4 regions of the Solibacillus sp. FSL W8-0372 genome follow, and region 2 is predicted to be linked to each of the others. Evidence: riboswitches for the same ligand, from Rfam matches in the RefSeq annotation. Region 2 holds a riboswitch; each other region holds the start of a gene.

Region 1 (3,209 bases), 710 kb from region 2:
CGCTGCGTGAAGATGTAAGTGGCATAATCCCGATATAAATCGGTGTTTCCAAATGCTTTGTTGCCTCGTAGATTTCGATAATCTTTTCTTTCGTATAAACCGGCTGTGAAATAAAGTAATCTGCACCATGCTCGATTTTCTTCTCTAAACGAGCTACAGCACGGTCCAATACACGGACATTCGGATTAAAGGCAGCAGCCACAGAAAAATCCGCCTGTTTTCGCAGCGATTTCCCAGTAAAAGAGCTGCCTTTATTTAGCTGCTTAATAAGTGAAATAAGCTCCATTGACGAAACATCATAAACGCTCGTCGCCCCCGGGAAATCCCCCACTTTTGTCGGGTCCCCAGTGATGACTAAAATATCGTGAAGTTCCAGCGCATCAAGTCCCATTAAATGTGACTGGAGCCCAATTAAATTGCGGTCACGGCACGTTAAATGCGGCAATGAACGAATTCCATGCTCTTTTAAAATCGCAGCCATTGCGATATTACTGATGCGCGGGGATGCAAGTGAGTTATCCGCCATCATAATGACATCGGCTCCCGCTTTTGCCAGTTGTTTTGCTCCTTCGACAAACCCGTCAATTTCCAGATGACGCGGTGTATCAAGTTCCACAATAACAGAACGTTCACGTTTTGCTTTTTCATGGAGCGGCTCTTGCTTACGTGGCTCCGGAATACGGACAAATTGTGTATGCCCTGGTTTTTCTTCTTTCGTTTCAATTGGTTGCATATTCGCCAGACGTTGTTTTACCGCCGCAATATGCTTCGGTGTCGTCCCACAACAACCGCCAATTAAACGGACACCTTGATTTACGAGTTCAACGGCCGCACGTGCGAAATAATCCGTTTCTGATTCATAGACAACACGACCATCTTCAATATCTAATAACGAAGCATTCGGGTAAGCTGATAAAAAAGCCTTGTTCGGTAAGTTGACTCCTTCAAACGCTTGAATTGTATGGAAAGGACCTAACCGGCAGTTACTCCCAACAATATCTGCACCTAACCTTTCCAAATCATGAAATGCTTCATTTAAAGACATTAAATTTTGAAGAACACCTGGTTCCTGCATTGTCACTTGAGCAATGATCGGTAAATCGGTCATTGAACGTAATAGGTGGACACAATGCGATAATTCTTCAAAATCGTAATACGTTTCCAATAAGAATCCATCCGGTTCGCCAGCTAGTAATACTTCCACTTGCTCTTGAAAGGCAGTTAAGATTTCATCTAATGTTGCATCACTTTTTCGAATCCCTCGAATACCTCCGATTGTTGCCAGAACATACTGCCCTCCCGGAGCAGCTGCACGCTTCGCAATCTTCAGCGCAGCTTCGTTAAATTCTTTTACTCGATTTTCAAAACCATATCGAGCTAACTTAATCGCATTCGCTCCATATGTATTTGTTTGAATAATATCTGCACCTACAGCAATATATTCACTATGAATTTTCTCGATAATTTCAGGTCGTGCAATATTCATTTCCTCATGGCAGTAATCCAACCCATAAGAATAAAGTAAAGTTCCAATTGCTCCGTCCGCCGTTAAAACGCGTGTTTTTAAATCTTGTAATAAACCCAATTATTTCACTCCATTATTCACAGTATTTTCAGTATATTTTTAATACAAAAAAGCCTTCTTTCACTAAGCAAAAGAAGGCTTGATAGTTGTCAGTCGTCAACTTAATCCCTTCTCATCTTCTGGCTATCGCCACTGGATTTAGCACCTGACATAATGTTGGTTGCTGAAGTTTCAACGGGCCAGTCCCTCAACTTCTCTCGATAAGAAATTTTATGAATTTTTCAAAAAATTTAAAATTATTTAAGCTATCATATCGTTATCTAAATAAGACGTCAATACCCTTTAGCCTAATAAAGTATTTCTTTACATAATTCGTGCAATAATTTGTTCCGCCGTTTTTTTACCGTTTTGAATACAAGCGCCGATCCCTACCCCAAAGTACGAACATCCAGCTAAAAGCAGGTTCGGATAGTGCACTTCTAAATAGTCCACAACTTTAGATAACGCTTCATTATGCGCTAAATCATAGCGGGGCATCTGATTAATCCATTTCGTTACATTTACGACGGTTGGTTTCGCTTCAATACCCAAACTTAAACGAATATCCTCCATTGCGACTTTCTCCAACTCTTCATCTGACATGGCTGCCAGTTCTTCATAACGCGGATTAATATTTTTATAAAATAAACGAACGAGCAGATTCCCTTCTGCTGAAGTATGCTTCCATTTACGACTTGTCCAAGTAGATGCATTACACACTAAATCACTATTATGGGAAACGATGAAACCTGTACCATCTGCCGGTAAAACACTATCCGGTACATCAAAGCCAACATACATCGTTAATGCAGATGCTGTTGTAAACTTTTCTAACTGTCTATCCAATTTGTCATCTTGCAATAAAGTACGTACTGTATTATTCGGTACAGCAAGGACCACAATATCCGCTATAATCGTTTCGTCTTCTAATACAACTTTATACTGTTCCCCTACTTTTTGTATTTGCTCAGTTGCAGCTTTTTTTATGAATTCCACTTCCGGCAATTGCTCTTCAAGGTGGTCAATTAATGAAGATAAACCTTTTTCGAAAGATATAAATTTCTTATCCGCTGCTTTTTCAAACTGCTCGCGATTAGCTTCAAAGCCTTTCATAATCGATCCATAATTATTTTTATAATCAACTAAATACGGTAGCGTTGACGCTAAGCTCAGCTGGTATAAATCTCCCGAATATACCCCTGCCAATACAGGAGCAATTTGTTTTCGCACAATTTCTTCACCTAAAAAATATTCCAAAAATGCACCAATGGAACTTTCCTTCGTAAAATCTGTATTTGGAATGTCTATATCCTGTAATGCTCTTTTCTTTCCTTCTTCTGAAATTAACGTGCTCGACATAAGTGATTCCACGCTCATCGGAATCCCGAATGTAGACCCCGCGGGAATAGCATGTAGCTCATTATTAGTATGAATGTAGGAAATGCCTGTTTCGTTATAAACAAGCTTCGATTCAAAGTTAAGTTCCTTCACAAGCTCTAACACATTCGGATGGCGGGCAACAATGGAATCCGCGCCGGTTTCCATAATAAACCCTCCTTCATGTACGGAATGTATTTTTCCACCTAAATAAGGATTTTTTTCGATTAATACTAATCGTGCTTCGATATTCTTTTCGTGCATTTGA
Region 2 (3,209 bases):
GGGAAAATACTTCCATTTGGTTTAATACAGTCATACGCGGCGATGTGAATAAAACAATCATTGGAGATCGTGTTAGTATTCAGGATTTAAGTTGTCTTCACCAAAGCCCTGCAGCTCCACTCATTATTGAAGATGAAGTTACAGTAGGTCATCAAGTAACATTACATAGCTGTACAATAAGAAAACGTGCTTTAATCGGCATGGGTTCCATCATTTTGGATGGTGCAGAAATAGGCGAAGGAGCATTTATTGGTGCAGGTAGTCTCGTACCACCTGGAAAAGTAATTCCTCCCAATTCACTTGCTATGGGGCGCCCAGCAAAAGTTGTACGTGAAGTAAATGCAGAGGACCGGGCAGATATGGATCGCATAATTAATGAATACGTAGCGAAGGGACAATACTACAAATCATTACAGAAATAACATTTCGCTATCAATCCAATTATTTACAATATAAAGGAAGGAAGTATATTATTCTCCATAATAACAGAAAAGGAGCCGTCCATTTGACTGAACGCTCCTTCCTTCTTTAAATTCCGGCTTTTTCTTTAAGTTCTGCCGCTTTATCTGTATTTTCCCATGGTACATTGATGTCAGTACGACCGAAGTGTCCATATGCTGCTGTTTGTTTATAGATTGGACGGCGTAAATCCAACATTTTAATAATTCCTGCTGGGCGTAAATCAAATAGCTCTCGAACCCATTCTACGATTTTGGAAGATTCTACTTTACCAGTTCCGAATGTATCTACCGCAATTGATACTGGTTGTGCAACACCGATTGCATAAGCCAATTGAACTTCAGCACGATCCGCTAAGCCTGCAGCAACGATGTTTTTTGCAACATAACGAGCTGCATATGCTGCTGAACGGTCCACTTTCGTTGCATCCTTACCAGAGAATGCACCACCACCGTGACGTGCGTAACCACCGTACGTATCTACGATAATTTTACGACCTGTTAGACCAGCATCTCCTTTTGGACCACCAATTACAAAACGACCTGTTGGATTAATAAAATATTTAGTTGCTTCATCTAATAACTCAGAAGGAACTACTGGTTTAATAACATGTTCTTTAATATCCGTTTGAATTTGCTCCAATGTCGCTTCTTCATCATGCTGTGTTGAAATAACGATTGTATCCACACGAACAGGCTCATTGTTTTCATCATATTCGATTGTTACTTGTGTTTTACCATCCGGACGTAAATATTCCAATTCTCCTGATTTACGTACTTCTGTTAAACGACGAGCTAATTTGTGAGCTAAAGAAATAGGCATCGGCATAAGTTCCGGTGTTTCGTTACATGCGTAGCCGAACATTAAACCTTGGTCTCCAGCACCGATTGATTCTAATTGATCTTCTGTCATTGAACCTTCGCGCGCTTCTAACGCCTGATCTACACCTTGTGCAATATCCGGTGATTGTTCACCAACTGCAACAAGTACAGCTAAGTTTTCTGCGTCAAAACCATATTTTCCGCGCGTATAGCCAATCTCTGCTACCGTATCACGGATAATACCTTTCATATCTACATAAGTAGAAGTTGTAATTTCACCAGATACTAATACTAAGCCTGTTGTTACCGTAGTTTCACAAGCTACACGTGCATTTGGATCTGCTGCTAAAATTGCGTCTAAAATGGCATCCGAAATTTGATCGCAAATTTTATCTGGATGTCCTTCCGTTACACTTTCTGATGTAAACAGTCGACGATTTTTCATGTCATTTCCTCCTAATTCACTTTGGCAATTGTTTTTATTGATACGGTACTCATTACCCATGTCCGTTATATTGCGTCTTACACCGTGGCATAATAGCATTATTAACGTCAAGCTTTATTTGCTTTAACACGAGGGTCTGAAAGGCTGTAACTATATAATTTTCGCTCAATACGAAATTGTAAATTCAAATAAAAAAATCCTTTCACTCATAACCGTGTTCATCACACGTGAGGAAAGGATATTACGTTTCGTTACCTTTCACTCTTATCGTTCAAGGGAAATTTTGCCCTTGCATCAGGTTGGCACCAACACGTATAAAATATACGCAGGTTGCCGGGTTTCATAGGGCCTGCCCCTCCACCAGCTCGGGATAAGAGTATCCGTTCAATTACACATCCTACATAAAAAAATTAGTGCTGTCAATAAATTTTGTCTGATTTTAAACAGTTAAAAATTCCACAAAAAAATAATTCATAATTAGTATAGATTATATCCTTCAATGTGTTATACTATTTTTGAATTAATAACAACTCCCCTACTATAAGGGAATACTATAAAAAAGGATGGTATTTAATAGATGAATTCGGTAGAAATTGCTAACGAGCTGAAAGAACTTTTAAACGGGGAAAACATCAAAACTCAATTATCTGTTCCACAATTAGTTGAAAAAGCTACATCACGTGGAGAAGCAATGTTAACTGTTGATGGCGCATTACGTGCTGAAACAGGTAAATATACTGGTCGATCACCTAAAGATAAATATATCGTTGAAGAGGAAAACTCTAAAGATAAAATTGATTGGGGTAAAGTTAACCGTCCTATCTCTTCAGAAGTATTTGATAAGCTTTATGTCAAAGTTGTAAACTACCTAAAAGAACGCGATGAATTATTTGTATTCAACGGTTTTGCGGGTGCTGACAAAGACTCTCAATTATCGATTAAAGTAATTAACGAATATGCTTGGCATAACCTATTCTGTCATCAATTATTCATCCGTCCTACAGCAGAAGAATTAGCTGCACATGTTGCTGACTTTACAATTGTTTCTGCTCCAAACTTTAAAGCAGATCCTGAAGTAGATGGAACTGGTTCGGAAACATTTATTATAACATCAATTGAAAAGAAAATCATCTTAATCGGTGGTACTGAATATGCTGGCGAAATGAAAAAATCAATTTTCGGGATTATGAACTATTTGTTGCCTGAACAAGGTATTTTCCCAATGCACTGCTCAGCTAACGTTGGCGAAAAAGGCGACGTTGCCCTGTTCTTCGGTTTATCAGGAACTGGTAAAACAACTTTATCAGCGGATTGCGACCGCAAATTAATCGGGGATGATGAACACGGTTGGTCTGATAATGGTGTTTTCAACATTGAGGGTGGATGCTACGCAAAAACAATTAACCTCTCTGCTGAAAATGAGCCGGAAATTTACAATGCAATCCGCTTCGGTTCTGTATTGGAAAATGTAGCGGTTGATTCAG
Region 3 (3,209 bases), 1.4 Mb from region 2:
CAAGTGCTACTAAGTTTTGCGCTGCAGCAGTTTTAATCCCCACATTCCAAATTGAAACAGCTTGGGTAGCGGTAATAACTAACAACGCTGCAAGTCTACTTTCTTTAGATAATCCAAAAGCCGCAACAACCCCTAATAGAATAGGGACAACTGCACCAGCACGAGCAGTCGCGCTTGGTACAACAAAAGCTAATACAATTGCTACTAAAATAGCCCCTACTACTAATGCTTTCGTTTTTGTTCCAACTAATGATAAAACCCACAGTGCAATACGCTTATGAAGGTTCGTTATTTGCATGGCAGCTGCTAAAAATAATGCAGCCCCGACTAACGCAACCGAGGAACTACTAAATCCACCTAACGCTAATTTTAACGCTTCTTTAGTGCCCATTTGTACGGAAGGATCTTCCATACTCGGAGCCAAACCTAATAAAACAGCGATGGCAGCTAATATCATTGCAGAACTAACCGGATAGGCTACCGCTTCGGTTACCCATAATATAACGGCAAATGCTAAAATAGCTAATGCTCGTTGTCCAACAACGGGAAGATCTCCACCACTATTTGGAAGTAAAACAATGGTAATGAGTGCTGCAAACGCTAAAACTATCCATAATGGTTTTAAATTTCGTTTACTTGTCGCTTCTGTTGCCATACTTAACGCCTCACTTCGTTTAAAGTTTTAGTTAAATAATAAATTAATAAGACAAAATATACCCATTCTTCTAAAAGTAAAATATATTCTTTATTTCCAATTGCAAGGGAAATCCCTTAACAATTATGATTATAGCACTTCCAAAAAATGATACATGTTAATATTTGGTGAATAAATATATTGAGAAAAATTTTGTTTTAAGCAGAAATTGTATAGAATAGTATAATAATTTTAGTGTGGGAAGATAAAATATTTTTATGAATTAATTTAAAATCAGAAAATTTTAATTTTTCGGTTGACTTATAGAATTACTCTGCTTTATACTGAGAATCAACGATGGAACATAAATCACATATCTCTTATCAAGAGCGGCGGAGGGAATAGGCCCTGAGATGCCCGGCAACCAGTAAGTGATGAACTGACTAAGGTGCTAAATCCTACAAAATGGACAATCATTTTGAAAGATAAGAGGAGGCAAACTTGCTCATGCGCAACCCTCTTCTTAACTGAAGAGGGTTTTTTTCATTTAAAAAATCCTCCTCAAAAACACCGATTTCACCATCGAATAATTTTAGGAGGTTATTAGAGTGACGAATTTAAGACCAGAAACTTTATTATTGCACGGGGGGCAAAAGCCAGATCCTGTAACGGGGGCGATTGCAGTTCCTGTATATCGTACAACTGCCTATGCATTCAATGACACTGCTCATGCGCAACGTCTATTTGCATTACAGGAAACTGGCAATATTTATTCTCGTATTATGAATCCTACAGTGGGGGCATTTGAAGAACGGGTTGCTTTACTTGAGGGGGGCACAGCTGCAGTAGGGCTTTCATCTGGCGCAGCAGCAGTGGCATTCTCCATTTTAAATGTAGCCGGTGCAGGAGATGAAATTGTTGCTGCTGGTTCTCTGTACGGAGGAACATACAATTTATTCGCAACTACATTGCCTCGCTACGGCATTACAGTAAAATTTGTGGATGAATCAGATCCTGCAAACTTCCAAGCGGCGATTACTGATAAAACGAAGGCGATCTTCGCTGAAATAATCGGAAATCCAAGCTTGAAAGTACTCGATATTGAAGCAGTAGCAAACATCGCTCATGACAATGGTCTTCCGTTATTAATAGACAGCACATTTGCTTCCCCATATGGAAGTAATCCGATTGAATTCGGCGCGGATGTTGTCATTCATTCTGCAACAAAATGGATTGGCGGTCATGGAACGACGATCGGTGGGATTGTCGTTGATGCTGGAAAGTTTGACTGGACACAAGGAAGACATCCAGGATTTACAGAACCGGATACTTCTTACCATGGTCTACGCTACGGAATTGACACAGCAGGCGCTGCATTTGCGACAAAGCTTCGTGTTCAACTATTGCGTGATTTTGGTCCAACATTATCTGCTGACGCGGCATTTAATTTCCTACAAGGACTAGAAACGCTTCATTTGCGTATTGTCCGTCACAATGAAAACACACAAAAAGTTGCCGAGTATTTAAGAAACCACCCATTTGTGGAATACGTAAATTACAACGGTTTTGAAGATTTTGAGACACATGATTTGGCGAAAAAATATTTGAAAAACGGCTTCGGATCAATCATTACGTTCGGCATTAAAGGTGGACGTGAAGCAGGGCGCCAAGTAATTGATAACGTGGAATTATTCTCGCATGTAGCAAACGTTGGGGATGCTCGTTCATTAATTATCCATCCTGCGAGCACAACGCACCAACAGTTATCTGCTGAAGAATTAAAAACTGCCGGCGTATCGGAAGAGCTCATTCGCTTATCGATCGGGTTAGAAGCAGCAGAAGATATTATCGCGGATTTAGAACAGGCATTAGCGAAAGTTGCGGCTGAAGTAGGCGCAGAGACAAACGTATAAAACTTAAAAAAAGCTTAGCTTTTCCCATTCGAGAAGCTAAGCAATTTTTAGAAAATTAATTCCTACTAATTATATAAGTTTTATTGACAAAGTTAATACCTAGTAATACAATTGGAATAATAAAACTACCAACCAAAATATTTGAAATAATGTTGCAGCATTATTGAAGGAAAAGGAGTTGTTCGACATGGGGAAAGTATACAGTGCACAAAATGTAGCAGCCTACATTATTTATGAATTAAACGAAGTAAAGGAATATGTAAATGCTTGTGCAATTCAGCAAATTTTAGCGGATGTAAATGTCATGTGGCAAAAGGTTTTTGGGCATAGTGCTTTCTCGGAACAAACTCACAATCTGGAAACAACAGGCTATGTCATAAAGGAAGTTGCTGAGGAGTATAACGTTCATGGAAGTGCGCATATTTTAACTCCAGCACGCGAATGGTTTTTAAAATATGGTGAGTTCCAGTTAGTGCAACGCCCATATGCGGTGCCAAACTACTCCGTAAAAGAAGAACTTGTTATGACAAAAATTTTAAATGCGCATCGTTTACGCGTATATAATTCTGTAAATGTAGCAGTATAAAATAACTTTAAACACTAGCCGGAGAATTTCTGCTAGTGTTTTTGTTTACCCGATTTAGCTATTAAACAATAGAATT
Region 4 (3,209 bases), 1.1 Mb from region 2:
GAAGAGATGAGAGTGTTATTGTCTCAAATTGTACGAAACTTAGAATTTGACTTAGAAATTATGCATTGGGGAGACCCTATACGAAACTACGATGAAAAAGAAATTCTAGAAAGCATAGGTAAGGTTGGTAGTTATAAAGAATTTATTGAAGGACTTGAAAGAGTCCTTCGTGAAGGACTTATAAATGACTTTAACGAAGGCTGGGATTTAGAAGAACAGTTGATGGCTGTAGCCAGAGAGTATCTAACCAACTATTCAAGAAGATTGGATTATAAAGTGAAAAAGATATTTGAAGAAACAGGCAAACTTGAAGATATTAGTCGCATAGTGAACAGTTTTGAAAAAGTTCTTGAAGAGAACTATAAGAGATTTATCAGTAAACAATTAAAGGTTGATTCACCTTATTTCATATATGAGGGAAACGGACAGAAAGAATGCTGAAGAAAGTTTATTACTAACTATTTAAAACAGATAGAACGAGTAGGATGAAGCAATGTCAGGAGACCTGCCCATATAGCTATTAAGAGTAAAGTGTGTTGTGCTTGTTCCCTGTTCCTTATCCCCTAGAAGATAAGCCCACTTTTGTTGATAGAGATGCTTATAACTATATTATTAATGGAACCCACACAACTGCATATTTTGTATTTGCAGTTTTATTTATGATATTTACTAGCATGGCTTTCGACTTTATAATACAAAGTCAATTAGTTGCGGATTATATGTTAGATTATTATAGTGGTGGGAATATAAGAGATAGAAATAATGCAAATGCTGCAATTAGAGAGCTAGTAAAAGTGTTTTATATATTAAAAGAAATGATGATCAACTACAATATCGGAAGTTGAGCAACCTTCAAAAGAGGGTTGTTTTTTTATCGTTAAAATACAATACGTTTCTTTTTTCCAGAAGTATGATTTATTATGGAAATTATTTAGATTTAATAAGAAGTTAAATAATTTATATAAAAGTACTCCTAATTAAATATAATTAAATTATTGAGGTATAAGTGTGGTCATGACAGTATTTGTTTTATATATTTTTTTGAATTATTGCAAAACTTACGCTACCGTGTTACACTAGTGTCAATTTAATAGTCTTATCAAGAGAAGCGGAGGGAACTTGGCCCGTAGATGCTTCAGCAACCTCTAGTATAACTAGAAAGGTGCTACTTCCAGCAAGGCAAAGTCCTTGGCAGATAAGAACGGGTATATTAACCTCTCATTTCTGTTGTGCTGGAATGAGGGGTTTTTTGTTTTTTCAGCAAGTATGAAGGTACTTGCTCCAATAATCAAACCCCTGCGGCTATTATGATTTACTTGAAAGGAAAGAAGCTTGAAATAGCTTTCGTTATGAAACTAAGATTATTTAGAAAGATTAGAGGGGGACAGTGTAATGCCGATTAATATTCCGAAACATTTACCGGCCGGTGAGCTACTGAGAAAAGAGAAAATTTTCGTTATGGAGGAAGACCGGGCGAAAACTCAGCAAATTCGACCTTTGAATATTTTAGTGTTCAATTTAATGCCGGAAAAAGAAAAAACCGAGCTCCAATTATTGCGTTTACTCGGAAATACACCACTACAGGTAGATGTGACATTTTTAAATACCGCTACATATGAATCAAAAAATGTTTCCAAATCACATTTAGATACGTTCTATCAAACATTCGATGAAATTAAACACCGCCGATATGATGGTTTGATTATCACAGGTGCACCGGTAGAGAAAATGCAATTTGAAGATGTTGGATACTGGAAGGAAATTACCGATGTAATGGATTGGGCCGATCAAAATGTTACATCAATTATGTATATATGTTGGGGAGCACAAGCTGCACTGTATCATCATTTCGGTATCGGGAAATTTGAGCTGCCTAAAAAATGCTCCGGCGTCTATTCACATGTGATTACCGATTTAACGGTCGATTTAGTACGAGGCTTCAGTGATGAATATGTTGCGCCTCATTCACGTCATACATCTGTCTCGATTGACGAAGTCCGTGCGCACCCAGATTTGCGTCTGCTCAGCTATTCGGACGATGCGGGGGTATTTATCGTTCAATCAAAAAACAATAAGCACATCATGATTACAGGCCATTTAGAGTATGATGCGACGACTCTATCGGACGAATATTTCCGAGATGTTGAAAAGGATCCAGAAAATACGGAAGTTCCAATTAATTACTTCCCAAATAATGACCCGCAAAATGCTCCAAAAAATGTATGGCGTGCCCATTCACATCTATTGTTCTACAACTGGTTAAACTATTACGTATACCAAGAAACACCTTATGAATGGCACTTTGTTGAGGAAAATATCGAATATCATATTTAAAAAAATGGCTAGGAAAGAAATAAAAAATTGATTGGAATGGAGGGAGACTCCAGCGGGAAAAGCAAAATTTTTTGCGACGAGTAACCGCAGGAGCACGGACGCCTGAGACTACAGGCTCAGGCCGTGCCCGCGGAAAGCGTCCCGGAATGGAAATCAATTTTTGGGTTATAGCTCAGCCGCTCACTTCTATTTCACTGCAATCCATGCACGTTCTTGTTGTATTTGCAAACTTACTTCACGGCCAAAAAAATCACTTAGCAATTGTTCATTCAATATAACTTCGCGAGTATCTGCAGCTACGCTTTCACCATCTTTCATTAACAGTACATGGCTGAAACAAGGCAAAATTTCTTCTACATGGTGCGTTACATAAATAAGTGTAGGGCAGTGATTGCCTTGTGCTATTTGCTCAATCTTTTGCAGTAAGTTTTCCCGCTCTATAAGATCGAGTCCGCCGCATGGTTCATCCAATATTAATATTTCTGGTTCTGCCATTAAAGCACGTGCAATTTGTACACGTTGTCGTTCACCTTGCGATAAATGCTCAAAAGATTTATTCGCCAAATGATCGCAGTGAAACTGTCTCATAAAGGATAGTGCCTGCTCAATTTCTGTATCGGACACGTCATTAAATAGACGGAGCGCACCGAATTTTCCGCTAAGCACAATTTCAATGGCATTATCCTGCCAGTTGAAGCTGTCAATCATTGCATTGCTTACCCAGCCGATGCGTGTTCGGAGAGTAGGGATATATGTATTGCCGAAAGTTTCACCTAGTACTTGCACTTTACCATTGTTCGGCCAAATATAGCCGTTGATTACTTTTAACAAGGTTGTTTTTCCTGAACCGTTCAAGCCTAAAATGGCCCAATGCT

Evidence for each region. Region 2 has a riboswitch for S-adenosylmethionine ahead of metK (methionine adenosyltransferase). Riboswitches for the same ligand answer to the same signal wherever they lie in the genome.
Region 1: another riboswitch for S-adenosylmethionine. It lies ahead of MKY13_RS18305 (bifunctional homocysteine S-methyltransferase/methylenetetrahydrofolate reductase); the one in region 2 lies ahead of metK (methionine adenosyltransferase).
Region 3: another riboswitch for S-adenosylmethionine. It lies ahead of MKY13_RS01605 (O-acetylhomoserine aminocarboxypropyltransferase/cysteine synthase family protein); the one in region 2 lies ahead of metK (methionine adenosyltransferase).
Region 4: another riboswitch for S-adenosylmethionine. It lies ahead of metA (homoserine O-succinyltransferase); the one in region 2 lies ahead of metK (methionine adenosyltransferase).

The regions. Positions count from the first base shown of each region.
Region 1 is NZ_CP150204.1:3,587,103-3,590,311, forward strand. It holds gene MKY13_RS18305 (bifunctional homocysteine S-methyltransferase/methylenetetrahydrofolate reductase) at 1-1,585, opposite strand, end outside; SAM riboswitch class I at 1,695-1,792, opposite strand; gene hemG (protoporphyrinogen oxidase) at 1,889-3,209, opposite strand, start outside.
Region 2 is NZ_CP150204.1:2,875,590-2,878,798, forward strand. It holds gene MKY13_RS14600 (gamma carbonic anhydrase family protein) at 1-422, shown strand, start outside; gene metK (methionine adenosyltransferase) at 529-1,725, opposite strand; SAM riboswitch class I at 1,987-2,102, opposite strand; gene pckA (phosphoenolpyruvate carboxykinase (ATP)) at 2,303-3,209, shown strand, end outside.
Region 3 is NZ_CP150204.1:320,698-323,906, forward strand. It holds gene MKY13_RS01600 (DASS family sodium-coupled anion symporter) at 1-655, opposite strand, end outside; SAM riboswitch class I at 1,012-1,126, shown strand; gene MKY13_RS01605 (O-acetylhomoserine aminocarboxypropyltransferase/cysteine synthase family protein) at 1,243-2,547, shown strand; gene MKY13_RS01610 (hypothetical protein) at 2,735-3,133, shown strand.
Region 4 is NZ_CP150204.1:1,762,159-1,765,367, forward strand. It holds gene MKY13_RS08660 (hypothetical protein) at 1-441, shown strand, start outside; gene MKY13_RS08665 (hypothetical protein) at 543-845, shown strand; SAM riboswitch class I at 1,094-1,202, shown strand; gene metA (homoserine O-succinyltransferase) at 1,393-2,334, shown strand; gene MKY13_RS08675 (ABC transporter ATP-binding protein) at 2,521-3,209, opposite strand, start outside.